3 regions of the Bradyrhizobium sp. CB82 genome follow, and region 1 is predicted to be linked to each of the others. Evidence: riboswitches for the same ligand, from Rfam matches in the RefSeq annotation. Region 1 holds a riboswitch; each other region holds the start of a gene.
The links. Region 1 has a riboswitch for cobalamin ahead of QA640_RS28180 (energy-coupling factor ABC transporter permease). Riboswitches for the same ligand answer to the same signal wherever they lie in the genome.

Region 1 (10,569 bases):
GCTCCGCCGACTGATGCGACGGCAGCAGGAACGGCTGACATGACGGATTGAGGCGCGCGGCCGCCAGCGCGGCGACCGACACGATGAAGCCGTCGATCAAGGTCGGAATGCGCCGCTGCGCAGCCGCGATGATCGCCCCGCAGATCGCAGCGATTTCGAGGCCGCCGACCGTGCGGAGCGTTTGCTCGGGCGATGTGCCGGCTTTCGTCAGGCCATGCCGGGCGAGCGCTTCGTCGATCACGCGCGCCTTGCGCGCGCGACCCGCAGCATCGACACCGGTGCCGCTGCCTGCGATTTCGTCGGCGCTCACGCCGAGCAGGCTCGCCGCGATCGCCGCCGAGGTCGTGGTGTTGCCGATGCCCATCTCGCCGAGAATCAGAAGATCAGGTTGTTCGACCGCCGCACGTGCGACTGCACGCCGTCCACAGTCGAACGCAAAAGCCAGCTCCGCCGGTTCCAGCGCAGCCTCCACACTGAAATCGCGCGTGCCGCAGCGCGGCTTGTCCGCGACGATCCCCGGCACCGGCGACTGCGCCAGCGAGCCGGCATCGACGACCTCGAGACTTGAGCCCAATTCACGCGCGAGGACCGCGATCGCAGCGCCGCCCGCGGCGAAATTCGACATCATCGCGATCGTGACTTCCTGGGGATAGGCGGACACGCCCTGGGCGACGATGCCGTGATCGCCGGCAAAGACGATGATCGGCACGCGCGCGGCGCGCGGCTGCTCCGTCTCTTGCAGGCCCGCGAGATCGATCGCGACCTGCTCGAGCCGGCCGAGCGCGCCTGTCGGCTTGGTCAGTTGCGCCTGCCGCGCCATCGCCGCCTCGCGGTGCGCGGCAGAGATACCCGGGCATTTCTCGTAGACCCAATTGGGGAGCATGTCGTCCTGCCTCCGTTCATGCGACAGCGCTGGTGTCACGTACTGCGTTTGAGAATGTAGCTGTCCATGATCCAGCCGTGCCGTTCGCGCGCCTCGCGCCGTACCGCGACGATGCGTGGGCCGATCTCGGCCAATGCACCCGACATGACGATCTGATCGGGCATGCCGAGATAGGCGCCCCACCAGATCTGCAGCCCTTCCGGATCGAGTGACTGAAACGCCGTGCCGCCATCGAGCATCACCACCACGGTGTCGACGCGGTCGGGCCAGCCGCCCTCGCGCAGTCGCCGCCCTGTCGTCACCAAGAAAGGCTCGCCGATATCGTTCAGCGGCAGCGCATGCGCCGCGCACAGCGCCTGGATCGAGGTGATGCCAGGAATGACCTCGATCGCGGGCAAAGGATCAAGCCGCCGCGCGATCCTCAAAGACGAGTCATAGAGCGACGGGTCGCCCCAGATCAGCAGCGCAACGCGGCCATCATGTCCGAGATGGCTCGAGATCGCCCGCGACCACGTCGCGGCGACCGCATCATGCCAGTCATCGACCCCCTTGCGGTAATCAGCCTCGCCGGCGTCACGCACCGGCAAGTCGAACTCCGCGATACGTGTCTGCTTGTTGGTGAGCAAATCAGCGCAAATCGTCCGCCGTAGTTCGGCAAGATCGGACTTCTGCGTTCCTTTGCGCGGGATCAAAACGAGATCGGCCGCGTTGATGGCACGGATCGCTGCGAGCGTGAGCTGCTCGGGATCGCCGCAACCGATGCCTATCAGGGAAAGCGTGACCATCACGAGTGTGAAGGGCGACCATGACGGCCGCCCTTCAAATCATCCCTACGCTGCGTCGTGCAGGCGCGGGGTGACGAGACCGGGCGCGGTGACGCCACGCAGCGACTTTGCCAGCGCCAGCACCGCGAGATCGGCGAGCGGCTCGATCACGATCACCAGCGCATAGGACGCGGCAAAGGTTGCGATGTTGGCAAGGTTCGCAGCGCCAAAGCCCGCGCCATAGATCGCCCAGAACGCAACCCAGGCGATGATGCCGGACTGATACGCCGTCGAGAGCGCCAGCGCCTGGCGATACTGCAGGTCGACATAGGCGGTGTTGCGAGGAATGATGCGGGTAGCGAGCGCTTGGATGGCGAACAGCGGCACCAGCAGCGTGGTGACGTTCATGCCATATTGCGGTAGGTCGGTCGGCACGAAGAACAGGCCTTGCAGCAAGAGGCCGAGCGCGAGACCAAAGGCCGCCGGTGCCGCGCCGAACAGCAGGAACAAGGTCGAGCCGAGGATGAAGTGCACCTCGGAGACGCCGACCGGGAAGTGCGGCAGGATCTCGAAGAAGGTGAAGACCAGCGCGGTCGTTGCAGCCGACCGTAGAGCGAACGAGCTGATGCCCTGCTCGCGCACGGTCTCGGCCGCGAGCTTCAGCGCAACGCCGCCGGCGGCGATGCTGGTTGCGTAACTCAACACGAGCTTGGCGCCCGTCACGATTCCCGGTTCGATATGCATGGTTCAAGTCCTTCCTGCCGTCACACCCGACGGCCTTGGCGTCCAAACGTGCAGGGCCGGTCTCCTGGCTCGCGGATCGAAGGGGATCTCCGGCCTTCCCGAGCCTTGCGGCCCAGTGGCGGATCGGAGCCCCTCACCGCTTACAGTCGCGGGGGCGGCTGGGGTTTGGGGCGCCGCAACTGGGTCCGCCCACCCCCATTCCCGATTATGCTCCGGCGCTTTGCGCCGCATCGAGCACCATGCCCCTCTTGTGTGCCTCTTTCGCAAGCCGGGCGTCAAGGGCAGAACGGCTGCAACGGGCATCATCATGACGATTCTCCCGCCAGTGCGCCAAACAGGATAACGGCGGCTGTGGCCGCGGGCACGGCCTGCGCGAGCTCTTCGGCGAGCTTGGCGATCGTGGTGCGGACGAGCCGCTCATCGGCGCGGCCAAGTGATTCCGCAAACAGCGCCGGCGTCTCCGGAGCAAGCCCCTGCGCGATCAGCTTCGCGGCAAGATCCGGGAACGTGCGCCGGCCCATATAGACGACCGTCGTCGCATCGGGGTCGGCCAGCGCCGCCCAGTTCAGATTTTGCGGCAACTGCCCGGTCACATCGGCTCCGGTCACGAACTGTACCCGGCGCGCTGTGTTCCGACGGGTCAGGGGGATGCCGGCTTGCGCTGCCGCGACGCAGGCCGAGGTAACGCCGGGCACGATCTCGTAGCCGATCCCGGCCACCCGCAGCGTTTCGATCTCCTCTTCCAGCCTGCCGAAGATTCCGGCATCGCCGGATTTCAGCCGCACCACGCGCGCGCCGGTCGCCGCGTAATCGACCAGCAGGCGGTTGACGTGCTGCTGCTTGGTCGAGGGCCTTCCGGCGCGTTTGCCGACCGCCACGAGATTGGCGCCGGGCCGGGCGAGCTCGAGGATCGCACCGGATGCAAGATCGTCATAGAGCACCACGTCGGCCTCGCGCAGCCGCGCGGCGCCTTTGAGCGTCAAAAGCTCGGGATCGCCGGGACCGGCGGAGACGAAGGAGACGAAGCCGCTCACCGGTCCTCCGCAATCAGATGAAAGAAAGTACCCGTTGCACGCCCGCGGCGCGATCCGGTCTCGGCAACGACCGCGCCGGTCGCATCGTGCACGACCGCGAGCGGCGTATCGGGCTGCGCAATGATCGTCGAATAGTGGAATTCATGGCCGCGCAGGCGCACGCCAGGCTGATGTCCCGGCATCGGGGCGGCGAGCTCGGCAAGACGGTAGCCGAGATGCATGCGACGTTTGGCAAAGCTCGTCTCAAGGCCCAAGAGGCCAAGCATCTCGTGCCGCGCGCCCTCGGCATCGGTCAAGGCGGCGCCCATCACCATGTAGCCGCCACATTCGCCATGGACCGGCCGCGTCTCGGCAAAGGCGCCCAAGCGCTCGCGAAAGCGCGTATTCGCCGCGAGCCGGCCGGCATGCAGTTCCGGATAGCCGCCAGGCAGCCAGCACACGTCGGCGGTTGCATCTGGTCCCTCGTCGGCGAGCGGCGCGAAAGGCAGGATCTCCGCACCGGCTGCATGCCAGGCCTCCAGCATATGCGGATAGACGAAGGAAAACGCGGCGTCGCGCGCCAGCGCGATGCGCTGGCCCGGCGGCCTGACGTTGAGCCCGTTCGGGGCAGGTTGCGCCGGCCATGCACAGGCTGCGCCCAGCACGGCGTCGAGATCGACGTGCTCGCTGACGAAGCGCGCAGCCTCCGCGATCAGGCCGCCGATCTCCGCCTGCTCTTCCGCCTGGACCAGGCCGAGATGCCGCTTCGGCAGGCTGATCTCGGCATGGCGCGGCAGCGCGCCGAACACGGCAATGCCTGCATCGGCCAAAGCCCGCCGTACGAGATCCTGATGCCGCGGGCTCGCGACGCGGTTGAGCACGACGCCGGCAAGGCGCACGCCGCTACGGAAATCCCGCAAGCCGGTCGCAATCGCGGCGGCCGTCTGGGCCTGGCCGGACGGATCGATCACGAGCAGCACCGGCCAGCCCATCATCGCGGCGATGTCTGCGGTGGCGCCGGTGCCCGAGACGCCGCGCGCGGCGACACCGTCGAACAGGCCCATCGAGCCCTCCGCCAGCACGAGATCTGCGGTCGCACCCCGGCTGACGAGATGTTCGATCGTCGTGCGATCCATCGCCCAGCTATCGACGTTGACGGAGGCGCGCCCCGTAGCCGCGGCATGAAAGGCCGGATCGATGTAGTCGGGGCCGCTTTTGAAGCACTGCACCTTGAGGCCGCGATCGCGATAGGCGCGGGCGAGCGCCAGCGTCAGCGTCGTCTTGCCGACGCCGGAGGCCGGCGCCGAGATGACGAGCCCCGCCGCCATCACGACACCTCCGGAAAGCGCGGCGCAGGACCGAACGGCCGGTAGCGGCGATCGTAGTCGGCGGCGTAAAGGCGGCTCTCGGAAAATTCCTCCGAGCCGAGAGTCCTGCCGACCAGGATGAGCGCGGTGCGTTCGAGCTCGGCACCGACGGCCGCATCAAGCGTGGCGAGCGTCGCGCGGACGATGCGCTGGTCGGGCCAGCTCGCGCGCCAGACGATCGCGACCGGACAATCGGAGCCATAATGCGGCGTCAGCTCGGCGACGACCTTGTCGAGCAGATGGATCGAGAGATGGATCGCGAGCACCGCTCCGGTCGCGGCGAACGCAGCAAGCTTCTCACCCTCCGGCATTGCGCTCGCCCGCCCCGGCGTGCGCGTCAGCACCACCGATTGCGCAAGCCCCGGCAAAGTCAGTTCAGCCTCGAGCGCTGCGGCAGCAGCGGAGAACGACGGCACGCCCGGCGTAACGGTGAAGGGAATGTCGAGCGCGCGCAGGCGGCGCAATTGCTCGCCCATCGCCGACCAGATCGAGAGGTCGCCCGAATGTAGCCGCGCGACATCCTTGCCTTCCGCATGCGCGTTGGCGATCTCGACGACGATCTCGTCGAGCGACAGCGGCGCCGTGTTGACGATCCGCGCGCCCTTCGGGCAGTGCGCCAGCACGCCCTCAGGCACGAGCGAGCCCGCATAGAGGCACACCGGCGAGGCCGCGATCAGATCGCGCCCGCGCAGAGTGAGGAGATCGGCGGCGCCCGGCCCTGCCCCAATGAAATGCACGGTCATTCGCCGTCTCCTTCCGCTATCGCCGCGGTCGCGGTCCGGTCCTGCGAGACCACGCGGGTCGCAATCAGCCGCGCGTCACGGCCCGCAGCCGCGAGCGCGACGGCTTCCGCCACCGATCCCGTGCCGAACTTGTCCTTGATGAGTTTTGACTGGGTCGGAGTCGCGATGCCGGCGAGCATGTCGGCGGAAATCGCCTTGATCGGCACGTTCAATTCGCCCGCCAGCAACTTCAGCGCTGCGCTGTTCGCCTTGTCGCTGACGGTTGCAACAGCCGCGAGACCTTCCACACCGCCGGCGGCGAGAAGTGCCTCGCGCAGTGCGGCGAGCGTGGCGTCGTGCTTAAAGCCAAGCCCTGCGACCTTCATCGCACCACGCTCCATTGCACGACCGGCCGCGCCGCCTCCCAGGAGCGATAGCGGCCAAGCGGCTCCGCATGCGCGATCTCGACCCGCATCAATTCGCCGCCATGGCGCTGGTTTAGCTCGACCAGCAAAGTTTCGGTCTCCAGCGTCACGGCATGGGCCACCAGCCGCGTGCCCGGGACAATGCGAGACCAGACGGCATCAAACATCGCGGCGTCGAAGCCGCCGCCGATGAACACGGCATCAGGTGTCTCCAGGCCCGCCAATGCGCCGGGTGCAGTTCCCACGATCACGGCGATCCGATGCGCCAGTCCGAAAGCCGCGGCATTGCTGCGGATGTTCACGGCACGATCCTCACGCGCCTCGATCGCAATCGCCGCGCCGCGGCACAAGGCCCATTCGACCGAGATTGAGCCCGAGCCTGCGCCGATGTCCCAGAGCCGTTCACCCGGACGTGGCGCCAGCGCGGACAAGGCCAGCGCGCGCATCGGGCGTTTGGTGATCTGGCCGTCATTCACGAAGAGATCGTCCGCAAGACCCGAGCTGCGCGGAATGCCCTGTGATCCCCTCGCCTCCAGCGCGACGGCGACCAGGATGTCGCCAGCTTCCGCCGCGAAGCTGTCTGCGCGATGCGCCCTGACGTTTTCGCGCGGGCCGCCGAGCGCGGTGAGAGTCCACAGTGCTGAGGCGCCCCAGCCTCGCGCCGTCAGCCACTTCGCGAGATCGCCGGCCGCCTTGCCGTCGCGCACGAGGCAGACGATTCTCGCATTAGGTGCGAGATGCGGCACCAGGCGTTCGAACGGCGCGGCATGCAGTCCGAGACAGACAACACTCTCCAGCCGCCAGCCCAGCCTCGCCGCGGCGAGCGAGAACGTCGACGGCGCCGGATGCGCGATCCATTCACCTGCTTCCAGCTGCTCGGCGAGGCTTGCGCCGGCGCCGTGCCAGAACGGATCGCCCGAGGCGAGCACCGCGGTGGGTCGGCCGCGACAGCTCAGCACAACGCCGGCATCGAACGGCACTGGCCACGGGCGGCCGCGATCGGCTATGCCTGCGAGCGCAAGATGGCGCTCGCCGCCGAACACGGTCTCGGCCCCGGCAAGCGCCTTTCGGCTTGCCTCGGAGAGGCCAGCAAGGCCATCTTCGCCGATACCGATGATCGTCAGCCAGGGATCAGCCATGACGCGCGCGCTCATTCTGGGCGGAACGAGTGATGCGAATTTGCTCGCCGCGAAGATCGCGCGCGCCGGCGTCGATGCGATCTATTCCTATGGCGGCCGCACCCGCGCGCCCACGGGTCAGCCGCTGCCGACCCGCAGCGGTGGCTTTGGCGGCGTCAGCGGACTTGCGGATTATATCCGGCAAGAAGGCATCACGCATGTCATCGACGCCACCCATCCCTTTGCAGCGGAGATGAGCCGCAATGCGGTCGCGGCCTGCGCGGACACCCAAACGCCGCTGGTCGCGCTCGAACGCGCGCCATGGGTCAGAGTGCCCGGTGATCGCTGGATCGAGGTGCCGGATCTCGCAGCCGCCGTTGTGGCGCTGCCCGAGACGCCGTCGCGCGTCTTCCTCGCGATCGGCCGGCAGCATATCGCCCCATTCGGGGAGAAGCCGCAGCATGCCTACACGCTGCGATTCGTCGATCCGCCCGAAGGAGCGCTGCCGTTCAAGGCAGACGTCATCGTGTCGCGCGGTCCATTCACGTTCGAGGGCGAAGTTGACACGCTGCGATCGCGCGGCATCGCATGGATCGTCGCCCGCAATTCCGGCGGCGATGGCGCGCGCGCCAAGATCGACGCGAGCCGCGCGCTCGGCCTGCCCGTCATCATGATCGCGCGGCCGCAACTGCCCGAGCGACTGCGTGTGGAGAGTGTGGCCGAGGTCCTGGCCTGGCTCGGTCATCGGACCTGCCTCGGCGCATAGACCCAGCGACCAACGCGGCGCGTCTGCGAATTGCCGACGATGACGAGCGTGCGCATGTCCGCCATCTCGGGCCTCGCCTCGTCCAGCGTCACCGTCTCGATCCGCTCGTCCGGCGCACTGATCGCGCGGGCGAAGATCACCAGACGGTCACCGCGAGCCGCTTCCCTCAACACCGCGAGCGCGCGGCCGAAGCCTTCCGGGCGGCTCGCCGAGCGCGGGTTATAGAGCGCGATCGCGAAATCGGCCTCCGCTGCGAGCCGAAGGCGCTTCTCGATCGCCGCCCACGGTTTCAGATTGTCGGAGAGGTTGATCGCGCAGAAATCATGGCCGAGCGGCGCGCCTGCGCGCGCAGCCGCCGCCAGCATCGCGGTCACGCCGGGCAGCACACGGATCGGAAGCTTCTGCCATTGCGGCGCGCCTTCGAGCGCCTCGAACACCGCAGAGGCCATCGCAAACACACCGGGGTCGCCGGAGGACACCACGACGACTTGCCGGCCTTCGGCCGCAAGCCGCAGCGCCTCGCTCGCACGCTGCAACTCGACGCGATTGTCCGACGGATGCAGCGTGAGCCCGTCGCGGGGAGCAACCCGCGCGACATAGGGCGCATAGCCAACCACATCCGTCGCAGCAGCAAGCGCGACAGAGACCTCCGGCGTCACCAGCGCATCGTCGCCGGGCCCAAGTCCGGCAATGGTCAGCGTTCCCGTCATTGGCCCGCGTCCATACGGCGCCCCCGCCCGTGCACGAGCACGATCGCAAAATAGGGACAGTCGGATTCGTCCGTCTCGGCGAGCCGCGCAACGCGCTCGCTCGGCATCGTGCCGCGCTCGACCAGCCAGGCATCGTCGAGCCTGCCGGCGGAGGCGAGCGCACGGCGCACCTTCTGCAAATTGCGCCCGGTCTTCATGATGACGAGCGCATCGGAGCTGCGCATACGCCGTTCGAGCTCGTCCTCGGCGAGCGTTCCCATCAGGACCGTCGTCACATCGTCGCCGAGCGCAATCGGCTGACCGACCGCGTTCCAGCAGCCGGCCATGCCCGGAATGCCGGCGATCACCTCGATCTCGACACGCCCCTGCAATCGTGCGTGCAAATGCATGAAGGAGCCGTAGAAGTAAGGATCGCCCTCGCAGAGCACGACGACGTCGACCGCGCGTGCCAGACGCGCCAGCCGCTCCGCCCACTCGTCGTAGAAGCCGGCGAGCAGCCGCATGTATTCCAGGCTGTCGAAGGCGATCTCGGTCGTGACCGGATATTCCATCGGATATTCGGTCACATCCGCCGCCAGCATGCCCTCGACGATGCGCCGCGCCTGACCCGGACGGCCTTTCTTGCGAAAATAGGCAATATGCCTGGCCGCGCGCACCTCGCGATCGGAGCGGACGCTCATCAGGTCGGGATCGCCAGGCCCAAGGCCGCAGCAGATGATACGCCCCATCACTATTCGCTCCGGCTCGCCAGCGCATTCACGGCGGCAACGGTGATCGCTGAGCCGCCGAGGCGGCCCTCGACGGTCAATGCCGGCGCCGGCGGCTTCGCCATCAAGGCGGCCTTCGATTCGGCCGCGCCGACGAAGCCGACCGGACAGCCGATGATTGCCGCCGGCCTCGGGCAATCGCGATCCTCCAGCATGTTGAGCAGATGAAACAGTGCGGTCGGCGCATTGCCGATCGCGACGATAGCGCCGTTCAGATGCGGCCGCCAGAGCTCGAGCGCCGCCGCCGAGCGCGTGTTGCGCATGGACTGCGCCAGCGCGGCAACGGCCGGATCGCCGAGCGTGCAGATGACGGCATTGCTGGCCAGCAACCGCGCGCGCGTGATTCCTTCAGACACCATGCGCGCATCGCACAGGATCGGCGCGCCGTTCTGAAGCGCCGCACGCGCGGCACGCGCCATACCCGGCGTGAAGCGGATATGCGCCTCGAGCCCCACCATCCCGGCGGCGTGGATCATGCGCACGGCGACCTGCTCCTCGTCGGCCGTGAAGCGCGCGAGATCCGCCTCGGCACGTATGGTCGCAAAGGATTGCCGATATATCGTCGCGCCGTCGGTCTCGTACACGTGCGGCATCAGCGTCCTCCCATCAGCAGGGAGGGATGTTTGACGATCTCGGTGCTGCTCAGTCCGCGCAGCACCGGCATATCGCGCGTCGAGCCGAAGCGAACGAGATCGAATCCTTCGCGGGTCGCAACAAGCGTGAGCGTTGCCGGTCCCGAATGCGCACAGCCCTTGGCGCAACCAGAAACGTGAAGCCGTGCATCGGGTGCAATGTGCGGCGCGAGCGCAGACGCAAGCGCGCGCGTATCGGCATGCGCCTCGCGGCACCGCGGCGCACCGCTGCAGGCGATCACGCGCAGCGCCGGATCATCGGCCTCGGTGATGAGGTCTTCACCACTCGGCATCTCGTGCATGCCCTCGACCAAAATCATCCGCCACGGCGTCATCCGCAGCGCTGGCGCGCAGGAGGCAAGATGAGTGAGCGCCGAATGCGGCAGCTGCCCAAAGGCCACACCCATCATCGCGCCTTGCGGATAAAGACCAGGACGGGCCGCAACCGCCGCGGCGGCAGGCTCAACGTCGCCGCGCAAAGCATCCGGCAATTTCGCGCCGGCAACGATATGCGCCGCCATCCGCCCTCGCCCGTTCTTGGCCCCACCTGACGCCACGAACCACTCTGCCAGCGCGAACGCGGCCGTTACGGCTGCTTGGCGCGAAACTGCGCGACCGAGTTTCGCGCCGTCGGCCCGCACCAAGAGGCCGCCTGCGC
Region 2 (10,569 bases), 1.7 Mb from region 1:
TGGCGGACGTGCCGGTGCGCCGTGAAGCCAAATCCAGCAAAGCCGAGGATCCGCACCACAGCCTTTGCGAACAATCCGACAGCAGCTTTGCGAGTTTGTCGGGTTTGAGCCGATCTCCCTAGTCTGACGCTACGCACACGATCGCGAGGCGCTCGCAGACCTCGCAATTTCGCCTTCGGCACGCAGCTTGCTTCGCCCAGCACACCATCACCGTCTCGCCTCCCGGCTCGGTGATGCAGGGGCGGACCGGACGTGTCACGGCGTGTTGTGTCCGCCCCGACCGATCTGCGGTGAGGTGACATGAAACAGCATATGCGGGCGGCGGCGGCTGCGGTCGCCTTTGCTCACGCGCTCCGCCGCGAGGTCCTCAGCTTGTACGAACACGAGACCCGTGGGTACAACAGGATCAGGGTGTGGGTAAACGCAAATTGGGCGAGCGGATACGACTACGACAATCAGTGCAAAGTCGGCGGCTCACTGCCGCATATGTTTCACCACGGCGTGAGATCGCGTTGGCGGCTGAGGCCGAGCCCCCTGGGAGCGTACAGCGGCTTTGATCATGACACTTCATCTTTCTTTTCCGTAAAGGTCACCAGCAAGCACGCCAGGGTGTTCGATCACCGGGAAGGCGCGGACTTCACGTACACGATCTGGTCGGGGAGCCGCACTCCAATCACGGAGTGAATCGATGACAAGCAATCTTGACACTTTACGCAGTGCAGGTTTGCGCCGCAATCCGGGTTGCGCGTTACCGGTCAATGCACAGACCGGGGCCGCTTTGGTCACGAGCGGTCGGCTAGAGGCAGCTTCGATGGAGCGGTACACGGCCTACCTAGTCGGGCCAGATGGGCATGCTGTGGGTTTTGTCGAATTTATCTGTTCTGATGAGGGCGCAGCAAAGGAGCGGGTACGGCAAGTTGCAAATGATTACGCGATTGAGCTTTGGCAGAGCGATCGCAAGATAGTAGCGTATGAAGCACAACGGTAGCCCTCAGCACGAGAGGTACGATGCGGTTGCGGCCGTCTAGCGACAGAGGTTGAGACGCTATGGCCACCGTCTATCGCGTCGGACTCGCGATCAGAACTTAGACTAGTCGTTCACATCGACATCACTACGCCGATACGAACTTGTCCAAAAGCGTTTTTATAGGCTCTTTGGCCCGCAAACCACGCGTTCCCCTCCTCTTAGAGGCCGCAGTAGTGCGAAGGTTTAGCCGCCGTTCTTGCGCCGCAAGCGGCTTTTCAAGACGAGGTTGGGTAAGAAACTCTGAGAATGAGTCGCGAATTATGTCCTGCATCCCTAACGCAACGAAAACCACTCTAGCCGTCTCGATGCCGGACCGTCAGCCTGGAAACAAGCCGTCTTTTGAGAGGTGGCCTTGGGGGATCGTTTGTTGGCGACTTGAGAGCGAATAGCGCATCTGGCATAGGCCGGCAATACCCCAATGACGCGCCTTGCTCGCAACCGGAGGTCCTTCTCGGATTTAATGCATGCCGCTGAGCAAGCGAAAGGAACCTCCTCGATACGATCCCAGAATTCGCAATTTTCCCTTTGGCAGATCTGCATCACTTCGCCGTGGGCGTCGATTGGGCGGCAGCGCGGCGCATAAGTGAATCCACGTCTTTCTGCCCCAGCAATCCACGTTCTATGGCACGCGAGAAACGATCGATGTTCATCGAGCGCTTCCCGCACGATCGCGGCAACACTTGCGTACCCGAACTTGGGTACCAACGCTGTTGCTAGAGCACACGACGCAAGCAGATTCTGCCGCGAACGCTCCTCATTTACTGTAAGCGAGCGCACATACCGTTCGATCAAGACAGTCGCCGAACGCTGCAGGAGAGTGATCGATTCGATCAGACGATCGCAGACTAGCATGTCGTAACAGTTGATCTCCAACAGTCCTTGTTGGCAGGCCATTGCTATGGAAGCGTCGTTCCGGCGCGGATCTCTTGAGACGCCTCAATGATGGCATCCGCTTTCTGCGCTGACAGCGCGCCGATCTCTTGATTCGCTCGCGCCGCCGCTTCTTTTATCATCGCCAGTGCAGGGACAAACTCAGGCAGCGTCGACGATCGTGCGGCGCGTGAGTGGAAAATTCTCCAAAGCCCGGAGAGTATTGATGCCGTAGAGCGCGTCCGCTGGTAGTTGTCTCTCACCAAGAACGTCTTCTTCGGTTCGCATTTCGCCCATGACATTGTATTCTCGCGTTTCTAGGGTGACCCATCGATATCCCGACTGGGCTTCGCCAGAGCAGACAACGTCTAGCGAGAGAGTATCTCCTGCAAAGTGCGACCGCGAACTGACAAGGTCAGATCGTAGAGCTGTCCTGGTGAGCACCATTCTGACATCCGCCTTGCCTAAGCGGGTCGCTATCGAGGTGCGAGATGCCGCGAGCTTTGCCGATACATCGCTAATTCGGCTTCCCTATAGACGGCAGAGGGACCAGCCGAGATAGAACAGTTCGGAGCAAATGGCCCCTGCCCTCTGACCCAATTTGCGAGAGGCGCTGAATTGCATGGATCCAAGAAGCCACGTTAGCTGACCAACCCAATGGCCATAAATGTGGTGGGCGTTCACGCTATCTGGCCGCGGTGTTCGCCTAGCATGGCGGATACCGACAGTATGGGGATGTCCCGGGTTCTGTTGAACTTCTGAAGAGGTCGGCGTTGCCCACCTTGAGCCGGTAGGCTCGGGGTGCTGATTCCACAAAGGAGAGCAACGCCATGACGAGAGATATCACACCGGCTGGTTCGCCGGCGACCGGGGCTGTGGACGAAGCGTTTGCAGAAGTGCGGGCGAGCTTCGATCGGTTCTGCCTTGCGGCAGGGATCGAGGCGCTCGGCACGATGATGGAGGCGGATGTCACGGCGGCCTGCGGGCCGCGCCACGGTCGCGATGCGGGGCGGCAGGCGCACCGTTGGGGCCGAACGCGGGGCCGGATCGGCTTCCACGGCGGCAAGATCGAGGTCGAGCGCCCGCGGGTCCGGGGCGTGGACGGCCGCGAGGTCACGATCCCGAGCTGGGAAACGGCAGCGCAGGAGGACTGGCTCGGTCGCTGGGCGATGAACCTGATGCTGATCAATGTGTCGACGCGCCGGTTCGGCCGCGCTGTCCGGCTGCCCGAGGGTGACGTGCCGGCACCGCCCGGATCAGGGGTTTCGAAGTCGGCGGCCTCGCGGAGGTTCGTAGCGCTGTCGGCGGCGCGGCTGGCCGACTTCATGGCTGCCGATCTGTCCGCGCTCGACCTTCTGGTGGTCCAAATCGATGGGCTGCATCTCGGCGACGATCTCGTGCTGGTCGCCGCGATCGGGGTTGACGGCGAAGGCAACAAGCATCCGCTGGCTCTGGTGGAAGGGGCGACCGAGAACGCCGCAACGGTTCAGGCCCTGCTGGACAACCTGGTCTCGCGCGGGCTCGACCCGACGATGCCAAGACTGTTCATCGTCGACGGCGCGAAGGCGTTGTCGAAGGCGATCCGCCGCACCTTCGGTTCGGCCGCTGCGATCCAGCGCTGCCAGATCCACAAGGCGCGCAACATCATGGAACGCCTGCCGAAAGAGCATCATGCGGCCACCCGTCGGGTGCTGCGCCAGGCCTGGGAGCTCGATGACGCCGACAAGGCTGAAAAATTGATCCGCAATCTCGCGCGCCGACTCGACCAGCAATGGCCCGGCGTAGCGGCCAGCATCCTTGAAGGCCTCGATGAAATCCTGATTGTCGTCCGGCTGAAGCTGCCGAAGGAGCTTCGTCGATCGCTCGCCTGTACCAACATCGCCGAGAACATGATGGGCACCATTCGCCGCGTCACGCGCAACGTCAAACGCTGGCGGGATGCTGGTATGGCCCTGCGCTGGGTCGCGGCCGGCATGATCGAGGCCAACAAGGGCTTCCGACGATTGAAGGCGTATAAGCAATTGTCGGTTCTGCGTGCGGCCCTTCAAGCTCACCACGATCGCATGACGATCAAGCCCGTTGCCCACGTCACGAGGGCCGCGTAACATTCATTCCGGCAACGTAGGCCCGGCGTAGTTCAACACCGATCGGGACATCCCCGACAGTATTGCAAGATCCGCATTGGCGTGCTTGTGAATTTCCCCCTATCTTTGAAGGCTTAGAAGAATATCGACGTAGACACTAACACGTTCAACGCATGTCCCGTTCGCGGTGTGTAAGTGATGCTTGTCGGGTTATTGACGTATGTCAGTCCTAAGCTTGAATATACCCCGGGTGACAGATGTGCCGTGTAGGTTGCGGAAAGCGCCGTACTGTCGCGATGCACAAGATGGCCCTTGGCCACGGCAGCTTCTACTGCAACGTTGCTCCACGCAGTGTTGGTGGCAACAATCGCAATCTGATCACTTGGACGGCTGTCAAACAACCCCTTCGCGTAGAGACGGAGCTCGTAATACTCACTCACCCTGTTTAAGTCGGGCGGCGCGTACATCACAGAAAATCCTGCATAGATGCCACGAGCTGGTGAGCCTTGGACATCCGACTGCCAGAGTTGCCTGTCCGCTGCCACGTAATAGATGCTATTCCCGTCGGATCTCGGTTGGTTCGGATACTGCAGGTCAGTGAAGCTGCTATTGGTGAAACCGGCACCTACCCGCAACCAAGTCTCAGGTAAACCTGGAGCAGCTTTGTTCTTGTAGCCGGCTTCGTCGAGCAAGAGAACGCCCGCGTTCGTCGTGCTCCAGTTTAACCCGGTCGGATTTTCGCGAATGTGCGCAAATTGACCGTCTGGACTGAGTGAACGCTGTACTGAAATCCGGTTGTAGAACCGGTCATCAAAATTGTACTTTAGATTGAAGGCTGGCGTCGGCGCGGCATTGTTGCTCATGCCTGCTTGGTACAAAATGTGGGATGACGCTCCAAAAACGTTTACTGCTGCGTTTCCTCCGACCACCGTGCCTACGAACTCATTTATGTTCCTGAGATAGCCCATTTTGAGCTCGAGTTTCCCGTCAAAAAACGTTTGATAGTAGGCAATCGTATTGATCCCAACTCTATCTGGCCCCCCGGGCTTCCATGTCCAGTACTGCTGCTGGGCTCCTACGATGATCTGACCATCGGGAATCCCAAATCGGCTGAGATCATAGGTCACGATCATGAAATTCAGGGTATTGAATGTCGGGTTCTGACCAGCATATAGCTGATCACGAATGGTGCTCTTCGCTGCATTCGGTAGCTGATTGTCCACGAAGGTGTTTACAGTCCCGCCAACATAGCCGATTCCGACTTCCCCCAGCGCAGATCTAACGCCGCCGTAATCCTGATCTATTGTATCGGCCGGACCAGGAATATTGAGCCACATACCTTTTTCGCGTAGGTCCTCGAACTTTGCGAAAGGACCGGCTTTCTGTGGAGTTTTATTCTTTGCAACTACAGGCGCACCGTCGCGCTTTGCTGCAAACGCATTGACCGTTTGTGCAAGCGCTGCCCTATCGACGAGACGCGCTGCTTGTTGGCACCCGTACCTTCGGTAGGGCTTAGCCGAACGGTTCTTCTTTTGAACTTCTCCTTGGGTGACCTCGTTAGGAGTACCGCTTTGTGGGCTAAGCACAGTGGCAGCTTGTGCCAGCGCCGTATCCCCGACGGGACTCGCAGTGATGGACAGTGCGATAGTAATCCATCTCCGCGCGTTTGCTCCATGAAATTTCGTCCGCAGCGCCCTAGCCGTGATAGAAAGCGATGGACGGCCACGAAGCGCTGAGACCTTTGAGGGCTTGGTCCTCGATGATAGCGCGAGAAAGCTAGCTAGCGGCTTCCATGAGACGGGAACGACCGCTGTAGGAGTGGGCCTCACAGCAGTAGATGACGAGACAGCAGATCCATCACGCCTGCTGGCGTAGGCAGATCTATATTGCATCCCGACTTCCTTAGCGTGTGAGGCGTGACTTTTCGCTGCCGCTCGATTGCCACGTGGTCGCCACTGCATCAATTGCTAAGGTTGGTAGGCGACATCAGCCGCAGGGTGCTGCTTCTCGATTCGCGAACTTAATGTCAGATGGGGCGCGCGACCAATCTGTGCTCTTTCCTCACGGGGCTCGTCTACAAGTAGAGCGACGGGCCAAGCGTTCTGCCATCCTCGCCAGAAAATGGAGATTGTGTGCCCGAGGAGGTTAGCGCCCGTCTCAAGCCTCTCCTAGGCGAGGACACGACTACGGCAGCTCACGTAGGATGGACAAGAAGATGTGCTGATGGTGGCTCAGAAGAACTGGCGACTGCTCGGCATCTGCCGAGGCCACTGCGGATGAGTAGGCGGATCGTGAGACCACGGCAATGGTTGCCCCCATGGAGAGAGCATTTTTCGAAAAGCGTGCGCCCCTTCTGGCGCGGTTCAAGACCGACATCCATCGGCGAAACGGGCGGCTGGTCGACTACTAGTACCGCTACCGCGTAGCTGCTGAACCCGATATGCCCTCTAAAGAATAGTTGCTGCTTTTCGATTTGCGCGCTCGCAGCATCAGGTTCATGGTAGGTGCGATGGCGAACCAAGCTTCCGAATACTGCACGGAGCGATCGAGCGCATAACGGCAGAGTTTCCATCGGCCGGATCGCGGCCAATCTTGTGACCGTCTAGGCGACCTCAGCGGCCGGCTGCTTAGGGGCCGTCACGCGTGTTACGCTGCTCCGACCATCGATGCTGACCGGTATTTCGCCGGCGATGGTTGCGCGATGAACAAGGCGGTGTCGGTCGCCGTAGTCGTTCACCGCGTAATGTTGTGTGGCGCGATTGTCCCAGATCGCTACGTCGCCTTCCTTCCAGTTCCAACGTACGGTGTTTTCGGGCGCAGTGATATGAGACTGAAACAAATCAAACAGCTTCTGGCCGTCGTATTTCGGGACACCAACGAAGTTCTGCACCAGCGCGCCGAGCACGAGCGTGCGTTCGCCGGTCTCCGGGTGTACGCGCACAACGGGATGCTCAGTCTGATAGATTGTTTTAGTGAAGACTTCGTCCAAGTGCCTTTTGTCGAGCTCGCTGGCGCGGGCCAGTATTGCGTAGTCGAAGGCGTTACTGTGAAGGGCCCACAGCTTGTCTGCAAGCCGTTGGAGCGGCGGAGCCAGGTCGAGGTAGGCCGTGACGGTATTTGACCAAACCGTATCGCCACCGAATGGTGGCATCACAATGCCTCGCAGCACCGCAATCTTGGGGTAGGCATCGATGAAGGTACCATCAGTGTGCCAGAGGTCGGCCCGGCTACCGGCGCGGGCTGAATCAAGCTCGATGATCGACGCTGTTCCGTTAATCGCACCGAGCGTCGGATGACGTGCCAGTTTTCCGAAACGAACGGCAAAGCGCTCCTGCTCCGTATCATCAAGGTGCCCCTGTTCGCGAAAGAAGATAACCTTGTGCTCCAACAGCAGCTCATTGATCGAGGCGATCGTCTGCTCCGGCAAATCGCCCGACAGCTTAATGTTTCGGATTTCTGCGCCGATGCGCGCTGCGCGTTTGATGATATCCGCGCGAGGACGGACATTGTTCGACAAGACCGTTGCAGTCATTACTCCAGCGTCTCCAATTTTGCGCCGCGGGACCACATTATTCAACTCGACAGAGCTGACGAACGCCAAATAGGGCTGCATGGCGGGATCCGACGTAGTCCGTGGTGCAGCGACGAGTCCTTGCTTGAGCTCTTCACGCGACCTCGGAGGTTAGTTCGGCGTTCGCGAAGGTCTTGATTTAAGATTGACCAGTACGTCAGTTCGATCAATTGCCAGTATTGGTAGTTGACCGGGGCGAGAGCTTCGCAGTTCGCTGAGGGATCGATGTCTCGTCCACTACCGAATGAATATGAAATCTGTGCTTATTGGATAAGGCAATGAGAGCGGCCTCTGTGATCGACTTAGAGGGGCGGTCTAAGCAATCCAAATTGCCGCGCTAAAGAGTCGCGGCGGTGACACCGAAGCGGAAGTACCCAAGAGCACTCCATTCCTCTCCATGCGCAACGCCTAGAAAAGATCGGGGATAAGGAAACGCTTGTCGAGGTTTTTAACCCTTTGTCGAGCTGTGCGTTTTGTGTGGCGTGGCTTCACAGCGGCGGCGTTTCCCAGGCCTGGGCTACTCGATGATCATTAGCCGAGCGTCGCGTGACCAACAACAGCGCGATCGCAAGCGACGGTATTACGGCCAAACTCGTCGATCAGATGCAAGCGCCCCGAGCCTGACACTACGATTGCTCCGGGGCGCTCGATGCGTCCATTGGCATCTCAGGGTTGACGTACCGCTTCCGTTGCAGATAATCGGAGGCGTCGAGGTTCTCCAGATCTCGTTTGATCTGGAGCTAAGAGGGAAGACGGTGCGCTTTCGATCCGTTCAGGATTAAAGTAATACCGGCGCTGCCCCCGCAACTGTAAGCGGCGAGCCCGTATCCACACGCGTCACTGAAGCAAACGCTTCGGGAAGGCCGGATGCAGGCGATGACCCGCGAGCCAGGAGACCTGCCCCGACAACATAATCGTCCACGGGCGGGGTGTCCGGTGGTACGCCTAGCAGGAGGCCTCGCTTTGGCGGCCTTCCTGCCTGCGTTTCCGCCATGGCCTTTGCCCCCACACAATGGGGATAAAGCTATGTCTCTTCTCTCACTTCCTGTCGCGACCCTCGGCATGCCGCGTATCGGGCCACGCCGTGAGCTCAAGCTGGCGCTCGAAGGCTACTGGGCTGGCAAAATCAGCGACCAGCAGCTCCTGAAAGCTGCGGCCGGTCTTCGTGTCGCCAATTGGGCACGTCAGAATTCGCTGGGCGTCACTATCATCCCGTCTAATGACTTTTCACTCTATGACCAGATTCTCGACACGAGCGTCACGGTCGGCGCCATACCTGAGGCGTATGGCTGGGAGAGCGGTCCCGTCTCGCTGAAGACCTATTTCACCATGGCGCGGGGCTCGCAAGACAAGGAAGACGCGAGCTGGGCTCACGCCCGTCAAGGCCTTGGCGCCTCTGCGCAGGAGATGACTAAGTGGTTCGATACCAATTACCACTACATGGTGCCAGAATTCCATAAAGGACAGACCTTCAAGCTCTCTTCCCGCAAGCCGATCGAGGAATATGAGGAGGCGAAAGCCCTCGGCTATCAGACGCGTCCTGTCTTGGTGGGGCCAGTCACCTTCTTGAAACTCGGCAAGAGCGCCGATCCGGCGTTTGATCCGATTTCGCTGCTCGATAGCCTCATGCCCGTCTATGTCGAGGTTCTTAAGGAACTGACGAAACGTGGAGCCGAGTGGGTCCAGCTTGATGAGCCCTATCTGGTGCTTGATCTCGACGAAACCACGCGGGATGCGCTCCAGCGCGCCTATGGGCGTCTCGCCGAGGAGGTGCCCGGCATCAAGGTCATGCTTGCAACCTATTTCGGAGCAATCGGCGACAATTTGGCGACCGCTCTGAAGCTGCCTGTTGCCGGACTGCACGTCGATCTTGTTCGCGCTCCCGAGCAATTGAGCCAGATTGAATACGGCGCGCGCGCGGACCTTGTGATTTCGCTCGGCGTCATCGACGGCCGCAACGTATGGCGTTCCAACCTGTCGGCACTGGTTGAGCGGTACAAGCCCGTCATTGCAAAGTTCGGCAAGGAGCGCGTGCAGCTCGCGCCTTCCTGCTCGCTTTTGCATGTCCCAATCGACCTCAAGCTCGAAACCGATCTCGATCGGGACGTGAAGAGATGGCTTGCCTTCTCGGTCCAGAAGATCGAGGAGCTCACGACCTTGGCGAAGGCACTTGCGGGCGACGGAAATGTCATTGACGCGCTTTCCGAATCAGACCTTGCAGCGAGGGCACGCCAGGCATCGCCGAAAATCCATGACACGGCCGTCGCCCGGCGAACGGCGGCGATTGACGAGGCTATGCGCCGCCGAAACAGTGCTTTTGCGACACGTGCCGAGGTTCAGCGCAAGCGTTTCGGCCTGCCGTTATTCCCCACAACCACGATCGGGTCGTTCCCGCAGACGAGCGAGATACGCAACGCCCGCGCCGAGCATGCCAAGGGAACGTTGACAAAGGCGAAATATGAACAATTCCTGAAGAAGGAAACGGCCAGCGCGGTCCTTTGGCAGGAAGACATCGGGCTCGACGTGCTTGTCCACGGCGAGTTCGAGCGCAATGATATGGTCCAGTATTTCGCCGAGCAGCTCTCCGGATTCGCGTTCACTAAGCATGGCTGGGTGCAATCCTACGGCTCCCGTTACGTTCGTCCGCCGATACTATTCGGCGATGTCTCCCGCCCGAAGCCGATGACCATCGAGTGGTGGCGCTACGCGCAGTCGCTGACCAGAAAGCCGATGAAGGCAATGCTTACGGGCCCGGTGACAATTCTCACCTGGTCGTTTGTCCGTGACGATATTCCGCGTAGCGAGACCTGCCGTCAGATCGCGCTCGCGATCCGTGACGAGGTCGCCGATCTGGAAAAGGCCGGGGCAACCATGATCCAAATCGATGAGGCCGCGCTACGCGAAGGTTTGCCGCTCCGCCGATCCGATTGGAGATCTTATCTCGACTGGGCAGTTGAAAGCTTCCGCCTCTGCTCCTCCGGTGTTGCCGATGCAACGCAGATCCATACCCACATGTG
Region 3 (10,569 bases), 4.4 Mb from region 1:
CCACACCGTGAGCAGCCCGCGGGAAACGCCATTGCGTCGCGCCACCTCGGAGATGTTCGCACCTTCCTCAAAGCTCTCCGCCGCGATCCGGGCCTTCTCCTCGCCCGTCCATCGTCGCCGCCGGCGCTCCCCGGTGATTACCTCGACGCGACGATAGAAATCGCCTTCCTGCCTGGCATCAAGCATGGCATTTGCCATCGTTCCACCTCCAACGTACCGCTCATGCCAGGCTGTATCGCGCGCAAGCCGAGCGATGGCTAGGTGGGGGCGTCACGCCGGTTACTAATGACAATTCTCTGCTCTCTGCGAGTCAGCTTGTTCCAGAGCGTCAAGTCGGGCATCCTGATGCCTCACACGAATCGCTGCATGACACTTATGAATTAGCCGATCGCCCAGAGGCGAAATCGTGGCAGCGGCCTCAACGCTGTGAGTAGAGGCCAGGTTTTTTGTAGTTGCCCTGCTGTACCGAGATCGCAAGGCGACGATGATGGTCCTGCACGGAGCCGATGGGGCAGGAGCTTTTTCAGTCTTGCCTCGGCCCGAAGTCGTTCGCCAGGAACTGATCTTGTGTCCACTGCCTCAGCGCATCATCGTTGAGTGTCGAGTTGACTAGGGCATTCCAGTTGTTACCTGCCTCTTTCCATTTCGTTTTCCGGTCCGGAAGGTCCCGCAGTAGCCGGAATGCGCTCGTTGCAATCTTGCTTGCCTCTTTACCTTCAGCAGCCTCGCGGATCGCGTCCTTGAACATTTGCTCGGGAAAGATCCACCCGGCGCGCCCGTGAAGCGGTCGGCAAACAGGTATTCGAATGAGGCCCGAAACGTGACGGCAGCTAAAGCATCCTCGTGTTCCGTGCCTGCACTACGCACGTCAAACCATTGCAGCAGCCTCCGAACAGCGGCAGCGGGAGCAAACTGGCGATCACCGAGAGTCAGAGATACGAACATGTACGCGATGTCCGATTGAAGTTCGTTGTCCAGGGACACATACCAATCTTTGATCGCCTGAATAGGTGACATGAAATGATCTCAAGAAGGCCTAGGGAGATAGGGGCGCGCGATCTAGCACTCTTGTTCACGTACTACCACGACTCTCAATGCAGCTTGATGGTCTCGTGAGATCCGCGGCTCACGCACCGCTTCGTCTTTGCTGTGCTGCATCGACGGTGATGCCTCGGCAGCCCGATGCGCCTCGTTTGTCGCTGCAAAGCCACAGGCTCTGAACAGAAAGGGTGTGAAGACGGGGAAGAGTTGGTAAGTCCGACCGAGGCCGACGCCAAGGCACGCGCTGAGGATCTCCTCGAGGACGACCCTGTAGAGCTCTGGGATGGCCCGCGCAGAGTAGCGCGCTTCGAACCGAAGCATTAGCCAAGTGTCTGCAAACTGTCGCTACGGAAGCGCCGAAAGTTATTGCTCGGGACTGGATCGGTAAGGCGCTGGTCGGCCTGCCGCTCCAGCTCTTCTATGAGGGCGGAGAATAGGCCGATATTCGGGCGCCCGTGCGGCTCAGCAAGACGCACCATTTGGAATGCAAACCTCGCGAGAGCGATTTTCAGATCTGAGTCGCTGCGTTGCGAGAAGATTGAAAACTACCATACGCGCGTGAATATATCGGCGCCCTTACAGTTCTGAACCTCGCTCATTTTTCCAGTATGAAGGAGCGGGAAGCCCCTGCGCCATGGCCTCGGCGGAAAACAACAAGCATTGGACGATGAGCAGAAGTCCCAGAAGTCTCTTCATATTGAAGCCCCAAAAGATTCGCTTAAAGATCATGTAATTTGGTGCAACTTGAGGTAACGTTCGCTGCTCTTATCTCACATTCGCCAACGGAATGCGGCGCATATCCGCCAAGTCGCGCTGGATCGCGGCGCAGTCCGAATCTGTCGAGCCCCGCCCCCTCCCCCCCTGAAATTACTGGTGGGCCCGGCAGGATTCGAACCTGCAACCAGACCGTTATGAGCGGCCGGCTCTAACCATTGAGCTACAGGCCCGCTGCAGGCGGCCGCTGAAAGACGGCCGGCAACGGTGCGGGCCTCGTTTACAGGGTGGCCGGCATTCCGGCAATGCCATTGAAAGAAGGTCCGATTGAGTCACGCCTTGGCACATTTCCGCGGAACAGAACAGGCCGACTGACCAGGTGAGTTTCTCGTGTCGCTCCAGCGGAATCGCCGGCGCAGTCGTCGCCAAGCGATGACAATGCCGCTCGTCGAGACGATCGTCCCGATCAGCGATAACAGCACGGTCACGATATCCCAGACCGGGCGAAAGCGCAGCAGCGGTGAAAAATCGAGGCTATGCGGGGCATTGAATAGCCAGCGATACGCGCGCCGACTTTTGTCAATGCGGGCGAGAATGTCGCCATTATGCGGATCGATGTAGAACCAGCTCTCGGCCGCGTCGTCGAAGCCCACACGCAACACCGGCAGGGCGCGTTCGCTGTGGTGGGGATACCAATAGGCATCGAACTGCGCGAGGCGAAGACGCGCGGTCAGCAGAGCGTTTGGCAACAGACGGCCGGCGGCGGCGAAAATCTCCTCATCGGAAAGCGCCATCGCAGCGCCGCTTGCCGGATCGGCCGTGGTCGCGCGGCCATTGCGATCGGTGAGGACCATGAGCGGATGGCCACCGATCCAGACAAAGCGTGTTTCGACCGCCCCCGGCGGCATCGATGGAAGCCTCGCGGCGATCTGCGGCAGGTCGTGCCCGGCATAGCGGACGGCCATGTCCCGGGTCGGACCTCGGGCCGAAAAATACTCGCCCGGATTGAGCGACAACCACCCGCTGAACATCCAGGTCAGGATGAATAGGCCACCAATCAGTCCGGTAATGTGATGCCAGGCCATCCAGCCACGATAGGGGGTGACAGTGCCCCGGGCATAGCGGGGGCGTAACCGCAGCCTCAGAATGCCGATCCAGAAACCGGTCACCGCGACGACCAGGCAAATGCCGGAGATCCAGAGCACCACCTGCCGCCACGTCGCCCCGTCCTGCCGGAGAACCGTGGGATAGATCCAGTGCGGGATCGCGCCGAGCCAATTCCAGATCCGCTCGCGTCGTGTGGTATCCAGCACCAATTCCCCGGTCCGCGTTGAGACGTAGAGCTCGGTTCCATCCTTGTCCCCGAGCGACACCAGAAAAAACGGCCGCAGGGGATCGTAACGCGCGGTGACACTCCACTGATCGCGTTCGGTCGTGCCGATCATCTGCGGATGCGTCGCATTCGGATGATGGCTGGCGATCGCCAGCGCCTGTTCGGGTGCGATACCATCGATCTGGCGACCGTCCGTGGCCGATATCGTTTTGCGCGTGCCGTCCCAAGCGAGCAGCCGATAGACCGGGGCGTCGTCGAGCATGACGAGACGAAAATCACGTGGATAGTGTGCGATACCGACGATCGCCATGGCCTGATCGGGCGCCACGCGCACCTGGTTCCAGGCGATCTCCGGCAGTGCCGCCCATCGCTCGCGGTCGGTGAGCTGCGGGAACGCCACGTACATCATGACGATTCCCGAGGCGAACCACATCGCAAACAACAGGCAAGTCGCAATGCCGATCCAGCGATGGGTGATGTAGAGCCATCGCCGTCCTCGGCCGATCAATGTCCGCTGCATGATCAGAACTTCACATTGATAGACAACTCGGCCGTGCGCGGCATGCCCAGCAACCATTGCCCGGCGTAAGGCGCCGAGGTCGCATAGACAGTGTCGAACAGGTTATAGAGTCGGAAGGCGACGGTGGTGCGCGCATCCGGCTTCCAGCGGATCCCGCCATTGACGACTGCATAGCCGGGACGCCGAAGGGTATTGGCATCGTCCGAAAAAGTTCGGCCCACGATCTGAACGCCGCCATAGACGGACCAGTTGGAGGCGAAGTCCCACGTGACCCAGACGTTCGATACCTGCTCCGGCACATTCCTCGGAATATTGCCTGCGTAGCTCACGATCTTGCCGCTCACCATCTGGCTGAAATTGTCGTATCTCGCCTGCAGCAGCGCCAGATTGGCGTCTATCCGCCAGCCGTCATTCGGGGCAAGACCAATCGAGGCCTCGACCCCGCGCGATGATTGCTGGCCGACCTGCAATGCGACACCGGCAGGATTGCTTGGGTCGGGGACCAGAAGATTGTTCTTGACGATCTGGTAGCCTGCCAGTGTCCATTCGCCGCGACCGCCCCAAAACGATTGCTTGACCCCGACTTCGATTTGTTTGCCGGCGGCGAGCTGGAAGGTCTTTTGCGTCGCCGGTAGCGAAATCAGGTTTGTGACGGGATCGACGGCCGTCGCATACTGCCCGTAGAACGCCAGGTTTGGAATCGGCGTGTACACCGCGCCGGTGCGCCAGCTCGTGCCCGACAGCGCGGTATCGAAACTATTCGCCGGTGTTTTGTAGTCGCTGCGGCCGACCTCCGGCTGGTCGAACCGCACGCCACTCACGAGGGACAGCTTGTCGGTCAGCGACAATCGGTCCTCGGCGAACAGCGCGTATTGATTGACGATTGCCTTGTAGCCAGGAGTGGTCGGCGTCGTCGTGGTCGAAAAATAACCCAGGTCGACGGCATCGAGGCTGACCGAGGATGTCCCGCCATAGGGCGAATTGTTGGTGTGAGTGAAGTCGATCCTGTTGATATCGAAACCGGCGACGAACTCGTTCGCAAGGCCGAGCACATGGCCGCGAAACGTCGCGTCCATCCGGTTGCCGGCCTGCGCTTGGTCGTGAAAAATCTCGATATAGTTGGTCCGCGTGATGAGTTGGGTAGCGGGATTCCACGCATAGCTCTCAACGTCACGCCAGTGCCGATGGCTGGTCAGGTAGTAAAGTGTGTCATGGACCGTAATGCCGTCCGCGACGTCCCATTCGGTCTTGAACTGCGTCCAGTTGTCCTCATAGTGGATCGCGCTGTCGAGCACGTTGTAATTCTTGAATCGCAGCCTGTCGTCGATAGCGCTATTGATCAGGGGGGTCCCGAAGTAGCGCGACGGGCTTCGGTTGCCGTAGTCCTCTGACAGAGTGAACGCGAGATTGTCGGCGGCCTGCACCCGCACCGCTGCAGAGATCGCCAGATTGGACGTCTTGTCACGATCGACCCAGCCGTCCGACATGTTGCCGGTAGCTGTGAGGCGATAGGATATGTTGGGATCGATCGCACCACCGCTATCCACGGCAAGGCGTCGCGCCATGTTGCTGTCGAGTGACGCTTCGGCATCGTTGTAGGTCGTTGTAATCGGCTTCTTCGGGATCACGTTGATGATGCCACCGATGGCGCCCTCGCCGTAGAGCACAGAGGTCGGCCCGCGCATGACCTCGATGCGCTCCGCCGACCAGGTGTCGAACGGAAAGGTCACGGTTCCAGCCCCGACGTAGAGGCGTGTGCCGTCGTACAGTGTCATCACCGAATTGCTGCCGGCGAAACCGCGAGTGCTGAAGGAGAGACCGCCGTTGCCGGGGGCGGGGCTTGCAGTGAAGCCCGCTGCATTCTGGGCCACGGCATCGGTGACGCTATGCTGGCCACGATCCTCGATGGTCTGCGACGTAATTGTCTCGACGCTGGCAGGTGTTTGCAGCGGCGTGAGGCTGAGGCGGCTCGCGCTCGTATTCTGCTCAGTTAACTTGAGCGTCGACGGCGAGCCGTCGGAGCCTGCGACCGTCGGTACTGCGCGAGGCGTTGCCGCCGGCTTTGACTGCGACCGCGACGCCGTGGCGGAACGTTTGCCGTCCGGGCGGCCCGGCCTTGCCGCACGTTCTTGGGGCGGACGGACCACGACCGGCGGCAGGTTTTGAATCGGGTGAACTTGCTGTGCCTTAGCAGTGCAAGTCCCGAACGGCAGAGCTGTAAGAAGGAAGGTGAAAGCAAGCAGGTCGGCGCGCAGCCGCCTCGGCATAATGGGAAACACGAATAGACCTCGGCATGACGTCGGTGGCACGTCACAGCGAACGAGGTCTCACCTGGACGTAGTCGGATCTACGCAAGGTGAAAGCAATGTCTGTACTCCCCGACCGACATTTTCGCGTGTGACCACGGCTGACGGCAGGTCTCCTGGCTCGCGGGTCCTAACCTTCCGTCGCCTTCCCAGGACCGAGTTTCCCAGTGGCCTATGACGAAAGATTCGCCGCTTACAGTTGCGGGGGCAGCCGCGGCATGAGGGAAATCCCCGCACCGCATTCCCTTTTGATCCCCGTGAGGGGAACCGTCGGTTGTCACCGTAGAAGTTGGCGAGGCGCGGAGTCAATCCCTCCCTGAAGCAGAGCATCCTTTAGTTGTTCGCCGAGCAGGTCCACCGAGCGAGATAATAACCGGCGCGAAATGTCCGGGTTGGGCAAAGAGGCGAGTTCGTGGTTAAGGCCGCTATGGATGCAGGCGGAAACTTGCAGCTACAAGCCCAGCCGCGGGCGACTGCGCGACATCGTGCGAGAGTTTGCCGCCGCATCCAGCGCGGTGGAAGGATTTAAGAGCCTTCACCTGCACCAGTACGTCATAGGCTGGCCGCTCGGATTGCGCCGGCGGTGGCCCTTGATATGGCTCCCAACCTTCTTGGATTTCCAGCCGCGCAATTGTTTAAATATGGTTCTGGAATGTGAGGCCAATAGAGCGCGAGGCGCGAAAGCAGGTTTTGGAGGGCAGTAGGCAACCGCAAGAATCCAGGCAAAGCTCAAGCCTGAAACGCCATGCTGTATGCTGTATTGTCCAGCGCGCTTGTTGGGAAGCTCAGAGCGCATCTCGTGCCTTGCCGGCCAAGGTTGATGCTCGGTAGCGCGAAAAGACTGCGCATTGCCTCCATCGCACGCAGAATTTCTGAAATGTAGGCCCAGAAATCGGCGAACTTCGACTTTGAGGGGCGATAATATCGCCCGGGACGGAGGGAAACGAAAGCTGCGGGTCGACTCTGTGGGGGAAGAGACTTGAGGACGAGGCGGAGCGGCCTCTGCACTCAAGAATTTGCCTTAACCGTGGCAACCGATCGCGAAAGAGAGATCCGACAGTTGACGGAGCTGGTCGATCGTGCCGCATTCCCATGTGAGGTGCGATCTTGCTTTCGCATGACGCGCGTTGGTGTCTTAGACGATCTCGCTTGATTTCTTTGAGGCAATGCACCCGGGCCGAACATGATCGAGATGCTCGAAGTTTCCGGGGACCCTCGACGAAACGGTCGAGCGAGACCTTGGGCGCTGAGCGGCGTTTGAGGCTGATAGATGCCGATCTATATAACGGCGATCCTCAAATTGAGTGTCGCTGACTTTCTGCGGAGCAGAAGTGCTTGCTTCCTGCGTGGCCGTGGCCCAACCGCGCCATGATCATACGATCCGTCGTCTATCCGTCTTCTATCTGGATGAGAGAGTATTCCGCGAACATCCCAAATGGGACTGTCCCCAGCGCTGCGTTTCACTAAGAGTTGACACAATATGCCGACATTGGTGTCGCTTTCAGCCATGTGAAGCTTGGCGGAGACGCGCGCCAACTGATTTGTTGGGTCTCAAATGCTCGATGCGCGCCAGGGAAGCGTCCCTATCTACCAGCCGGCGATGACTCCTAAGGAGTACTCGAGCGTCCTCATTGCGCTCGATTTGATAAATCACCCCGCAATTTTGCTCGATCGAGACGGCTCAGTGTTGGCTGTGAGCGGTAAGGCCTCAAAGGTCTTTGACAGTGAGTTCTCCGTGCGTGGGCGCCGGATCTATGTGGCAGACTGTCAATCGCGAATGAAACTGGACGCGCTGCTGGATCGCGCCCGGCTGGTCTCGGAGAAGCAAGTGCCCTCAGTTTCACATCTCGCAGTCAATCGTGCCAGTCGTCGACCGATCGTGATGGAAGCTATCCTGCGAAGTTCTGGATCCAGCAGCCTGCTTGTGACGTGAGCGTTGTTCTTCTCCTGACGGACTTGGATGAAATGCCGGTCATTTCACAAGGGTCGCTCATGGAAGTCTTCGGCTTGACTCCTGTTCAAGCGCAACTGGCATCGTTGTTGGCAAAGGGAAGGTCGCTGGAGGAAATCGCTCGCGAGATGAACATCTCTCCAGGAACAGCCAGGAACCACCTTAAGGCTGTGTTTCTACGGACCGCGACCAGGCGCCAGGGCGAGTTGGTCTCGCTGTTATCTCGGCTGCGATAAATGATGGCTCTGAATCAGGCCACGATAGGCATTGCTGACCTACCGATTATGTCTGCGCGGCGCCGATGGCTGTTCCGATCCATGCACCAATTTATCAATTTCTTTGCTGCGGGCGTTTCTTCTGACCATCTTTGGGGCCATGAACAAGTCGATTGATCGGGAGAAGCCTGCCCGAGGGACGACGAGTCACACGAAGGGCGTGGTGGCTAACCTTGCGTGGGCTGGCTCCCGTCCGACAAAGTCAAATTTCGATGCCGCGTCGCTGACGCTCATTGTATTGTTCAGCGCAGCTGGCCGCTCATCCGCATTGTCAGCGACCTCGTTCCCAGTGCGGCTGGAATTTGGCACCAAGCGCCAACGGCGGCCTTGGTGCAAGCAAGTATGTGCGTCGATTGCCGCGCCGACGGCGATGATCCTCGGGTGTGAGTTCTTGATTGCGGTTGACGTCGCGAGATGAACGCGATCATCGCGCTGATGATCAAGTCATTGAATTCCCTAGCACATTCGCGATTGTGGCACCTTTAGGCGCCAATATCCGAGTTTACGGTAGCTTAAGGTGCCAAATGATTGACAAACCGAATAACGCAATTATATTGTTGGAGCCATAAGACGCCAAAAAGTCGTTTAATGGAGCCTTAAGACGCCATGCCTCCTCGGAGCCAACTTATCAGTGCGCCTCCTTCGGCCGTTCAGGAGGCGATCAAGCGCCTAGGAAACAACCTTCGGACCGCACGCCTGCGCCGCAACCTGAGCCATGCGGAGCTGGCAGCCAAGTTGGGGGTAGATCGTCACGTCATCGCTGACGCGGAGAACGGCAAATTGAGCACGAGTGCCGGCGTGTATGTTGGCATGCTGTGGGCGATGAACCTGCTCGCGTCGCTTGCCGACGTTGCCAACCCGAAGAACGATGAGGAGGGACTTGCTCTAAGCGGCCTCGATGAGCGTGAACGTGCGCGACAAGGGAGGGGACCAAGCAATGCCTTCTGAGGAGTGTTTCGTCTACATCACGCTGCCAAGCCAGACAGAACCGGTTACGGCGGGGCGGTACCAGCTCGACACGACACGCCAAGGTGCTGCTGTCGGACAATTCGTCTATGGCCGCAGCTATCTTGAGCGAAAGGATCGCGTCGAGTTCGATCCGGTCGAGCTCAAGATTCAAGTCCCTCCGTTCCGGACAACGAAGCTGCGCGGCAATTTTGGAGCGTTGCGGGACAGCTCTCCGGACGCATGGGGCCGCAAGCTGATCGAAACTCGTTTGGGTAATCCATCGCCGAGCGAGATTCAATACCTGCTCAATTCACCCGATGATCGCGCCGGCGCTTTAGGCTTCGGTCTCAACGTGCAACCACCGGCACCTGTTCGTGCGTTCAACAAAACGCTGGATTTGGCGCGGTTGATCGAGGTGGCCGACCAGATCGTCGCCGCCGAAAAGGATCCGTCTGCACCAGCACCAGCTGGAGCTGACGCCGAACAGGCCGAGGCGTTGATGCGCGCGGGCACCTCGATGGGAGGCGCGCGGCCGAAGGCTACCATCGAAGATGAGGATGCGCTTTGGCTCGCGAAATTCCCGCATCGCGATGATCGATGGAATAACCCGCGGGTCGAACATGCCATGCTGACCCTTGCTCGCGAGTGCGGGATCTCGTGCGCGGAGAGCCAGATGACCACGATCGGCGACAAGGACGTCGTCTTGATCAAGCGGTTTGATCGGAATAAGGCCGAGAAGGGCTACCTTCGCAGCAGGATGGTGAGCGCCTTGACGCTGCTCGATGCCGATGACACGCCCGACACCGTCGATAAGCGTCAAAAATGGTCGTATCTTCTGCTGGCTGACGAAATCCGACGAGCCGCATCCGGAAGTCAGTCGAAGGATCTGCCAGAGCTGTTTCGGCGGGTGTGCTTCAATGCTCTCATCTCCAACACCGACGATCATCCACGCAACCATGCCATTTTGGCAAAGGATCAGGCCTGGTCGCTCTCGCCGGCATACGACCTCACACCGAACCCGATGATTGCCTTGGAGCGCCGGGACCTGGCGATGGCATTTGGCAACTGGGGACGATACGCCAACCGGTTCAATTTGCTGTCGCAGTGTGAACGCTTTCTCCTGTCCAAAGATGAGGCAACGGCAATCGTCGACGGCATGAAAGCGACCATTGGGGAGTCCTGGTATCGCGTCTGCCGACAGGTGGGCGTCAGCGAGCGGGACTGCGAATTGATCCGCAGCGCGTTCGTTTACGAAGGCTTCGGTTACGATTTGGCGGATCCGACGATCGCAACCGATGACGCGGAAGAACTGCCGACAACCCGCCCGCGCTAAAGCGAATGGGAAATCTCTGGAAGTGCGATGATCGCGCGCTCGTCAGGTGTGACCACTAGAAGGCGCCAACCGATGGTGGACACAGGTTCCTAGTCCTGGGCTTGGCCGGAGGAACGCCCGAGATGACCGATGATATCTGCGTAGCGGC

Region 2: it holds a riboswitch for cobalamin, as region 1 does, so the genes downstream of both, metE (5-methyltetrahydropteroyltriglutamate--homocysteine S-methyltransferase) here and QA640_RS28180 (energy-coupling factor ABC transporter permease) in region 1, are expected to answer to the same signal.
Region 3: it holds a riboswitch for cobalamin, as region 1 does, so the genes downstream of both, QA640_RS06575 (TonB-dependent receptor) here and QA640_RS28180 (energy-coupling factor ABC transporter permease) in region 1, are expected to answer to the same signal.

The regions. Positions count from the first base shown of each region.
Region 1 is NZ_CP121650.1:5,772,546-5,783,114, forward strand. Features, by position in the region: gene cobT (nicotinate-nucleotide--dimethylbenzimidazole phosphoribosyltransferase) at 1-883, opposite strand, end outside; gene cobF (precorrin-6A synthase (deacetylating)) at 919-1,668, opposite strand; gene QA640_RS28180 (energy-coupling factor ABC transporter permease) at 1,714-2,391, opposite strand; cobalamin riboswitch at 2,428-2,648, opposite strand; gene cobA (uroporphyrinogen-III C-methyltransferase) at 2,697-3,425, opposite strand; gene QA640_RS28190 (cobyrinate a,c-diamide synthase) at 3,422-4,732, opposite strand; gene cobM (precorrin-4 C(11)-methyltransferase) at 4,732-5,514, opposite strand; gene QA640_RS28200 (cobalamin biosynthesis protein) at 5,511-5,879, opposite strand; gene cbiE (precorrin-6y C5,15-methyltransferase (decarboxylating) subunit CbiE) at 5,876-7,057, opposite strand; gene QA640_RS28210 (cobalt-precorrin-6A reductase) at 7,056-7,802, shown strand; gene cobJ (precorrin-3B C(17)-methyltransferase) at 7,778-8,512, opposite strand; gene QA640_RS28220 (precorrin-2 C(20)-methyltransferase) at 8,509-9,240, opposite strand; gene QA640_RS28225 (precorrin-8X methylmutase) at 9,243-9,872, opposite strand; gene cobG (precorrin-3B synthase) at 9,872-10,569, opposite strand, start outside.
Region 2 is NZ_CP121650.1:7,455,509-7,466,077, forward strand. Features, by position in the region: gene QA640_RS36015 (hypothetical protein) at 301-684, shown strand; gene QA640_RS36020 (hypothetical protein) at 689-988, shown strand; gene QA640_RS36025 (hypothetical protein) at 1,924-2,199, opposite strand; gene QA640_RS36030 (IS256 family transposase) at 2,728-4,002, shown strand; gene QA640_RS36035 (carbohydrate porin) at 4,116-5,567, opposite strand; gene QA640_RS36040 (TauD/TfdA family dioxygenase) at 6,584-7,513, opposite strand; cobalamin riboswitch at 8,247-8,472, shown strand; gene metE (5-methyltetrahydropteroyltriglutamate--homocysteine S-methyltransferase) at 8,579-10,569, shown strand, end outside.
Region 3 is NZ_CP121650.1:1,376,323-1,386,891, forward strand. Features, by position in the region: gene QA640_RS06555 (transposase) at 1-186, opposite strand, end outside; gene QA640_RS06560 (hypothetical protein) at 524-748, opposite strand; tRNA gene QA640_RS06565 (tRNA-Ile) at 1,913-1,988, opposite strand; gene QA640_RS06570 (PepSY domain-containing protein) at 2,088-3,608, opposite strand; gene QA640_RS06575 (TonB-dependent receptor) at 3,611-5,887, opposite strand; cobalamin riboswitch at 6,003-6,201, opposite strand; gene QA640_RS06580 (hypothetical protein) at 7,470-7,847, shown strand; gene QA640_RS06585 (LuxR C-terminal-related transcriptional regulator) at 7,907-8,101, shown strand; gene QA640_RS06590 (hypothetical protein) at 8,133-8,558, shown strand; gene QA640_RS06595 (HipA domain-containing protein) at 9,078-10,421, shown strand.